One region of the Leifsonia sp. Y862 genome, then DNA from elsewhere that is predicted to be linked to it. Evidence: predicted binding sites of a transcription regulator. Region 1 holds the regulator's gene; the other holds the start of a gene.
The links. The regulator LexA, encoded in region 1, represses DNA repair genes until DNA is damaged. The targets are predictions, from matches to a motif close to TCGAACANNTGTTCGA.

Region 1 (4,421 bases):
CTGCACGAGCGCCTCATCGAGGGGAACCAGTGCGTCGCCGTAGCGGGAGATGCCTGCCTTGTCCCCGAGGGCCTGCTTGATGGCCTGGCCGAGCACGATGCCGATGTCTTCCACGGTGTGGTGCACGTCGATGTCGGTGTCGCCATTCGCTGTCACGGTGAGGTCGGTCAGCGAGTGCTTCGCGAAGGCGGTCAGCAGGTGGTCGTAGAACGGCACAGACGTGTGAATGTCACTGACACCCGTTCCGTCGAGGTCGATCGAGAGAACGATGCTGGACTCGCTCGTCTTCCGCTGCAGGGTAGCGGTGCGGTGCGAGGCGACAGGAAGTGAGCTCATGTCGCTAGTTTATTGGGCTTCGGGCGCGTCGACACGCGCGATTGCGTCCAGGAAGGCAGATGACTCCGCCTCGGTCCCCGCCGTCACCCGCAGGTGGTTCGGGATTCCCACGTCACGAATCAGGATGCCCTCATCCAAGAGCGCGAGGAACGTCGCGTGCGGGTCCTTCACACCACCGAACAGCACGAAGTTGCTCCAGCTGCGGTGCGGCGCATACCCGAGCTTCTCCAGCTCAACGACCAGGCGGTCGCGCTGTCCCCTGATCTCGTCGACCATGGCGAGCATCTCGCCGGAGTGGGCGAGCGCGGCATTCGCGGCAGCCTGCGTGAGCGCGGACAGGTGGTACGGCAGGCGCACCAGGCGGAGCGCATCGGCGACGGCCGGATCGGCGGCCAGATAGCCGACGCGAGCACCGGCAAATGCGAACGCCTTGCTCATCGTGCGAGACACCAACAGGCGCTCCCGGCCCGGCAACAGTGTCAACGCACTGGCCGCACCGACCGGCGCGAACTCTGCATAGGCCTCATCAACCACGACGATGCCGGTGGTGGCGTTGTAGACCGCTTCGATGGTGTCGAGAGAAAGCGGGGTACCCGTCGGGTTGTTCGGCGAGCACAGGAACACCAGATCGGGATTCGTGCGCTGCACCCAGTCGGCAGCAGTCTCAGGAGAGAGCTCGAAATCGGCATCGCGGTCGCCGGCTACCCAGCGGGTGCCGGTGCCCGACGCGAGAATCGAGTACATCGAATAGGTGGGAGCGAAGCCGAGCACCGTTCGCCCAGGCCCGCCGAACGCCTGCAGCACCTGCTGGAGAACCTCGTTGGAGCCGTTCGCCGCCCAGATGTTGTCGCGGGTGAGTCCGTGACCGAGGTAGCGAGCCAGACCGTCCCGCAGTTCGGTGAACTCGCGGTCTGGGTAACGATTGACCGTCAGGATCGCACGGGCCAGTGACGCGACGATGTCATGCGCGACAGCCTCTGGGATGGGGTGCGTGTTCTCGTTGACGTTGAGGGCAACGGGGACGCTCTTCTGCGGAGCGCCGTATGGGGTCTGACCACGGAGGTCATCGCGAAGGGGAAGGTCATCGAGGCTGGTCACTCGCCCAACTTTACCGTTGGGAGGTGAGAGCACCTCTCAGCTAAGCGTGGCGGCGCACCAGGCGATGCCGCCCGGCGAAACGTCGCGCCTAGAAGGACGCAGGCAGAGCCAGCCGCTGGCCGGGCTGCACGTCTTCACTCGCCAGTTGGTTGAGGTTGACGATGTCGGCAATGACGTCACGCGGGTCGGCGGCGGGTGCCAGTGATTCGGCAACTTCCCAGAGGGTCTCCCCCGCGGAGATCGTGATGTAGGCGAAGTCGGCCGCACCGGAGGCCGTGCCGGCCCCTGAGGCCTCTGCAACGCCACCGCTCAGGGCAAGGAAGAATGCCGCCGCAACAAGAGGAGCGGCTGCGAGCGTCGTGAAGACGACGCGACCCCGCCGCGTCAGACGCAGGCGAGTTGTCGCCACGGCGGGACGTGGGGTTGTGGCTGGTGTGATTGGTGTTGCTGTGGGTACCCCGCCAAAGGGCGAGACGGTGGAACGTGTTCCGATGCACACTACTGCGTTCATGTCGAACCTCCAGGTAAGGACGTACCCGGCTCTCGGCCGGGAGAGCCAGGTACGAATCTATGTTCCGAATATATATTCGATTATTCGAACAATCAAGCATGTGTGCGGTTGTTACCAAAAAGAAATGTGCGACACACTCGAACAAACGTTTGCCGAATAGGGGTGTGCCAGATACAGTTTCGATTGTTCGGTTGTACTCAACCAGACACCACCGACATTCAAGCGGACGTGCCATTCGCACAGCGCACCACAGGCATGAGAGGCGAGGACAGTGACGCAAGACACCAGCAGTTCACGCAACAAGAACGACAAGGTTGGCGCGAGCGGCACCAGGCGACGGAAGAGCCTGAGCGAGAAGCAGCTGGCTATCCTCGACTTCATCCAGCGCTCAGTGAGCCAGCGCGGCTACCCGCCGAGCATGCGCGAGATCGGCGATGCCGTCGGACTCGCGTCGCTGTCGAGCGTGACGCACCAGCTCAACCAGCTGGAGCTCAGCGGATACCTCCGCCGTGACCCGAACCGTCCTCGCGCCCTCGAGATTTTGATCGAGATCCCGCAGGCGCCGGAAGACGCGACCATCGCCGAGCAGGAGGGCTTCCCCAGCGCCCAGATCGGTGACGCCGCAATGGTGCCGCTCGTCGGCCGCATTGCTGCCGGCATCCCCATCACAGCCGACCAGCAGATCGACGAGATCTTCCCGCTCCCCCGCCAGCTGGTGGGCAAGGGCGACTTGTTCATGCTCAAGGTCGTCGGCGAATCAATGATCGACGCCGCCATCTGCGACGGCGACTGGGTTGTCGTGCGCCAGCAGAAGACTGCAGAGAATGGCGAGATCGTCGCCGCCATGCTCGACAATGAGGCAACGGTCAAGGTCTTCAGGCAGCGCGACGGCCACACCTGGCTACTCCCCCGCAACAGCAACTTCGAGCCCATCGTCGGTGACTTCGCCGAGATCCTCGGCAAGGTCGTCGCGGTACTCCGCTCCGTCTAATCCCGCTGCTGCCTAATACCGCTGCTTCTGGAGGCCCGCCAGGGCCGTCTCGAAACCAGCACCGGCGAGGTCTCGAGACACCCGCTGACGCTCGCTCCTCGACCAACGACACATGGTCCCGGCTGGAATTCCAGCCGGGACCATTTCCATGTGTGGCCGCGCCACCGCCGCGATTACGCGGAGACAGCGACCTCTGACGCGGCGCGCACGGCGCGCGTCGCCTCCAGGATGTTGCGGAGCGAGTCGACCGTCTCGTCGTAGCCGCGGGTCTTCAGGCCGCAGTCAGGGTTGATCCAGACCTGTCGGCCGGGGATCGACTCCAGCGCCCGATTGATCAACTCAGTGACCTCTGTCACGCTCGGCACGCGCGGCGAGTGGATGTCGTACACGCCAGGGCCGATGCCGTGGTCGAATCCGCTGCTCTGGATGTCACTGACGACCTCCATGCGCGACCGGGCGGCCTCGATGCTGGTGACATCGGCATCCAGGTTGCGGATGGCATCGATGACGACCCCGAACTCCGAGTAACAGAGGTGCGTGTGGATCTGCGTGACGGCAGCCACACCGGCGGTCGCCAACTTGAAGGAGCCCACAGACCAGTCAAGGTAGTCGGCCTGGTTCTTCTTCTTGAGCGGGAGCAGCTCGCGCAGTGCAGGCTCATCCACCTGCACAATCTTGATGCCGGCGGCCTCGAGATCACCGATCTCGTCGCGGAGGGCCAATGCCACCTGACGGGCCGTCTCGCCGAGGGGCTGGTCGTCGCGCACAAAGGACCACGCCAGGATGGTCACCGGTCCGGTCAGCATTCCCTTGACGGGCTTCTCGGTGAGCGACTGCGTGTAGACCGACCAGTCGACGGTGATCGGCTTCGGGCGCGACACGTCGCCCCAGAGGATCGACGGGCGCGTGCAGCGGCTGCCGTACGACTGCACCCAACCGTTCTGGGTGACAGCGAAGCCATCGAGGTTCTCAGCGAAGTACTGCACCATGTCGTTGCGCTCCGGCTCTCCGTGCACGAGAACATCGAGGCCGATCTCCTCCTGCAGCTCGACGACCCTGACGATCTCTGCACGCATGAGGGCGGTGTACTCCTCGAGGGTCAGCTCGCCCTTGTTCAACTGGGCCCTGGCGCGCCGAATCTCTCCGGTCTGCGGGAACGACCCGATGGTGGTGGTCGGCAGGAACGGCAGCCCGAGAGCCGCGTCCTGTGCCGCGACCCTCGCGGCGTAGTCGCCGCGGTTGAAGTCCGCGTCCGTCAGGCCGGCTGCGCGGGTGCGCACGGCACCGTCACGCACGCCAGGGGCGGCAAGGCGGGCGGCCAGGGCAGCGGATGCCGCATCCAACTCAGCCTGAATCGCCGCCGTGCCGTCGGCGAGGCCCCGCGCCAGGGTGGCCACCTGCGCCACCTTCTGGTCGGCGAAGGCCAGCCAGCTGCTGAGGTCGTCGCCGAGCTCTGACTCGTCTTCAACGTCGTGCGGCACGTGC
Region 2 (4,421 bases), on a different contig from region 1:
GAAGCATGCCAGTAGCCGAGGTCCTCGCGGCGAATGGTGAGCTCTGCCTCACGGCTCTCACCGGCAGCGAGTGCGATCTTCGCGAACGCTGTGAGCTCACGAGGCGCGCGCATCACGGCTGACGTGGGCAGGGCCGTGTACACCTGCACGATCTCCGCCCCGTCGCGCGCGCCCGTATTGGTGACAGTGACGCGCACGGTGATGCCAGCGGCATCCGCTATTGCCGTGGCATTCGAGTATTCGAAGGTCGTGTACGAGAGACCGTGACCGAATGGATACGAGACCTCGAGGCTGCGCGCGTCGTACCAGCGGTAGCCGACGAAGATGCCTTCTCCGTAGCGCACCTGGCCATGCTCGCCGGGGAAATTGAGGAAAGCGGGGGTGTCTTCGAGCCGCAGGGGAATGGTCTCGGCGAGTCGCCCAGACGGATTGACGACACTGAAGAGCACGTCTGCGATTGCGCCGCCGCCCGCTTGCCCGAGCAGCCAGCCTTCGACGATGGCCGGCACCCGTGCGGCGAACGCTGACAGGCGCACAACGCCACCGTTCGAGAGCACGACGACCGTGCGCGGGTTGGCCGCGAGTACGGCCTCAAGCAGGTCGAGTTGGGCAGGGGGCAACTCGATATCGTCGCGATCGAACCCTTCGGACTCCTGCGCGGCCGGCACGCCGAGGAAGAGCAGCACCGTGTCGGCAGCGGATGCCGCGGCAACAGCATCAGCAGTCAGTTCAGTCGTTGCAGTCCCGTCGCTGGCGTATCCGGCCGCGAACGGAACCTCTCGGCCAGTGAGGGTGCGGATCTCGTCGAGCGCATTCTCAAGGCGGGTCGGGTTGATGAGCGAGCTGCCAGCCCCCTGGTAGCGAGGTGTCCGGGCGAGTTCGCCGATGATCGCGACGGAGGCATCAGGGGAGAGGGGCAGCACGCCGTCGTTCTTCAGGAGGACGACGCTCGCAGCGGCGGCCTCCCTGGCCAGCGCGTGGTGGGCGGCTTCGTCGTAGGTTGCTGCGGCATCCGCTTTCGCTTGGACCTTCTGGATCAGCTGGATGACGCGGCCGGCCGCGGTGTCGATGACGCTCTCGTCGAGGTCACCTGCGCGCACGGCGGCGACGAGCTCGGCGTCTGTGCGACCATCGGTGGACGGCATCTGGAGGTCAAGCCCAGCCGCAATCGCGGCGGTGCGGTCGACGACGGCGCCCCAGTCTGAGACGACGAGGCCGGTGAAGCCCCACTCCTCGCGCAACACGGTGTTCAGCAGCCACGGGTCTTGCGAGGTATGAACTCCGTTGATTCGGTTGTACGAGCACATGACGGTCCAGGGCTGGGCGTCTTCGACGACGCGCTGGAAGCCGCGCAGGTAGATCTCGCGCAGCGGCCGCGGATCGATGTCAGCTGAGACGCGCATGCGGTCGGTCTCCTGGTTGTTCGCGGCGAAGTGCTTGAGTGAGGCGCCAACGCCCTGTGATTGGAGTCCACGCACGAGGGCTGCGCCCAGTACCCCGGACACCAGCGGGTCTTCGGAGAGATACTCGAAATTGCGGCCGCAGAGGGGGGAGCGCTTGATGTTGATGCCGGGGCCGAGCAAGACGCCAACGCCTTCGGCTCGTGCCTCTTCGCCGAGCGCCGTGCCGACGCGTTCCAGCAGCGCGGGGTCGAAGCTGGAGCCGAGTGAGACGGCGGGCGGGAAACAGGTCGCGGGCACGCTGTCGGCGATGCCCAGGTGGTCTGAGCCGCCGCGCTGCTTTCTTACGCCATGCGGACCATCGGTCAGCATGATGGACGGCACTCCTGGTGCTTCCTTGGTAGTCCAGAAGGTGGCGCCGCTGGTGAGGCCGGCCTTCTGCTCGAGGGTCAGGGTTGCGAGAGTGCCGCGGGTGTCTGGGCTAGCGGTGCTGGTGCTGGTGCTGGTGCTTTCGCTGGTGCTGGTGCTGGTGCTTTCGCTGGTGCTGCCAGTGGTGGCGGGACCTGTGCTCGTCATGATGCTCCTTCGACGGTGATGGCTACCTGACGTCGCCGGATGATTCCCGTTCCGGCCGGTGGTGGGAGCCTACGAGGGCTGGTTGGCGTCGTCCAGCCTTTTCATGAGCGGATGCCGCGCCGTTCGCCCCTCCGCTGGTCGAGGAGCGGACGTGGCCGAGGATCGAGGGCGGCCGAAGAGCGGGCGTGGTCGGGGAGTGAGATCGCTGGCGAGTGTCAAGTGGGCGGGCGGACCTCGCGATTTCAGCTGGGCGCGCGAAAACGCGCCTGGCGCGCGATTAACCGCGCGCCCAGCGGGAAAACGCGCGCCCAGAATTCGGCGCGGTGGCAGAACGCTTATCTCGCTCGGGTCTCGGGGCGGGTCGCGGCGTCGCCACCTCAGAGCATCACCCGAACATACTTACGATTAATCTCTAGATACGGCTGAGAAAAGCTCGCCTTTCAGTTCTAACGCTGGTAGTATTGAGGCATGCTCACAGTTGAGGAATCCCGCACAGTCAAGGACATGCTGCAGGATTTCACGGCGGAGTTTTCGGAGGCCAAGCCCTGCGCCACGGTGCGCGTCGACAGTGATGATGACCTAGTCGAACGTGCCATCCAGGCCGAGCAGGCCGGGCGACTCATCGACGCGTACCGGGTGTCGTTGGCTGCCGAGATTGAGGAGCGGTCGCGGAAGACGTTGGAGGTCTCGGAGCGGCTGTCGTCCAAGCGCGGATGCCGCAGCGGCACCGAACTGTTGGAGCGGCTCACAGGCGTGTCAGCGAAGACCATCGCCAAGAGAGTCCGACTGGGTGGGCAGGTGCGTACCCAGTACGGGTTGGACGGGGCGGCGTTCCCGGCGAAGTTCCCCGCCGTGGCGGTGGGGTTGGCCAGTGGGCTGCTCGGTCGGGACAGCGCTGAGGCGATCATCACCGTGTTGGGACCGCTGCGCGGCCGGATCCCTGTCGACCAAATTCAGCTTGCCGAGGAAGCTCTGGTCGCTGCGGCGACGGGGCAGCCGATCGGGCCGGGCGACGAGGCCACGATCCCGGTGGCTGCGGATGCGACCTTGTTGCAGGCGCAGGTGTGGAGGGCGTTCATTGACCCGGATGGTCTGGAGCCCGATGAGAAGCGGGCGATGTTGAACCGTGGCTTCCGGCTCGGCACCGAGCGTGATGGTCTCATCCCCGTGTCGGGTGCGTTGATGCCGGAGACGGCCGCGAAGTTCCAACGCCTGATGGACGCCTACATGTCGCCCAGAACCGCGCAGGTCAAGTTTCTGACCGCGGAGGAGCGGGAGCAGCAGATCGACCAGGAGATCCTGGAGCGCGACGATCGCACGAAAGACCAACTACGCCACGACCTCGTCACGATGATTGTCGACACCGCCGCTCGGAGCGCCGAAGCACCCTCGATCGGCGGGGCCGCCCCGACCGTGCTGGTCAGTGTGCGGCAGGAAGACCTCCTCGCAGGCACGGGTGCCGGCCACATCGACGGACAGGTGGTACCGGTTTCAATGCTGACCGTGGAGCAGATGGCGTGTGCCGGGGGAGTGCAACCGGTGACGATCAATGCGAAGGGCAAGATCATCGAACTGGGAGTCACCGACCGGTGCTTCTCCGGCCAGCAGCGCCGGGCGATCACCCTCCGCGACGGCGGCTGCGTCATCCCCGGTTGCCAGAGCCCGGCCGCGTGGGCGGAAATCCACCACGTGATCCCCGCTGCGCTCGGTGGGCCCACCGAGGTGGGTAACGGCGTGACCCTGTGTTGGTTCCATCACCGCACGATTCACCGGTCGGGGTGGCAGATCCGGATGGTCGACGGCGTCCCGCAGGTGAAAGCCCCGATCTGGATGGACGGCCACCAACGCTGGCATGTGGCGACGAAGTCACCGACCCGGATGGCAGACCAACTCGCCGATAGACGCGATCAACGCGATCAACGCGATCAACGCGATCATCCGCGAACCGGCTGAAGCGGCTGAACCGGAGCGGCCAAGCAATACCGGCTGACTTGAACTGGTGCTCCCCGAGGGCTGGGATTGGCTCACCGGTCCTTCAATGCCGGAGCTGTGCCTCCGCTGTCGAATCCGGAGCGCTCTCAACCGGCACTGACTCGCCCTGATCGAGGTACTGCGCCGAGATACGGCGGTACGACTTCGTGAAGAACGCAGCGATAGCCGCGAGAACCATCACGATCCCCGCAATGAGGAACACGAGCGCGATGCCCCGCGCCTCGCCGTCTCCCAGGAGCCAGCCGAGGCTGGATTGTCCGGCATCCGAATTCATGAACGGGATGATGATGAACTCGGCGATCGGCGCGACGAGGAACGCGGTGATCGGCGCCGCCGCCGACTCAAACGCTGCAGCGAACCCGAACACCCGCCCCTGCTCGCGGAACGGCACCACCTTCTGGATGACAGTCTGCTCTGCCGCCTCGACGGCAGGGATAAGCGTCATGTAGAGCC

Region 2: the regulator LexA is predicted to act here: its motif matches at 2,366-2,381, upstream of AC25Z0_RS07785 (HNH endonuclease signature motif containing protein).

What each region holds. Positions count from the first base shown of each region.
Region 1 covers NZ_JBYHFR010000002.1:873,378-877,798, reverse strand. The annotation lists gene hisB (imidazoleglycerol-phosphate dehydratase HisB) at 1-336, opposite strand, end outside; gene AC25Z0_RS14145 (histidinol-phosphate transaminase) at 346-1,434, opposite strand; gene AC25Z0_RS14140 (LysM peptidoglycan-binding domain-containing protein) at 1,523-1,843, opposite strand; gene lexA (transcriptional repressor LexA) at 2,217-2,936, shown strand; gene metE (5-methyltetrahydropteroyltriglutamate--homocysteine S-methyltransferase) at 3,110-4,421, opposite strand, start outside.
Region 2 covers NZ_JBYHFR010000001.1:1,655,328-1,659,748, reverse strand. The annotation lists gene AC25Z0_RS07790 (glycoside hydrolase family 3 C-terminal domain-containing protein) at 1-1,976, opposite strand, end outside; gene AC25Z0_RS07785 (HNH endonuclease signature motif containing protein) at 2,445-3,929, shown strand; gene AC25Z0_RS07780 (MFS transporter) at 4,012-4,421, opposite strand, start outside.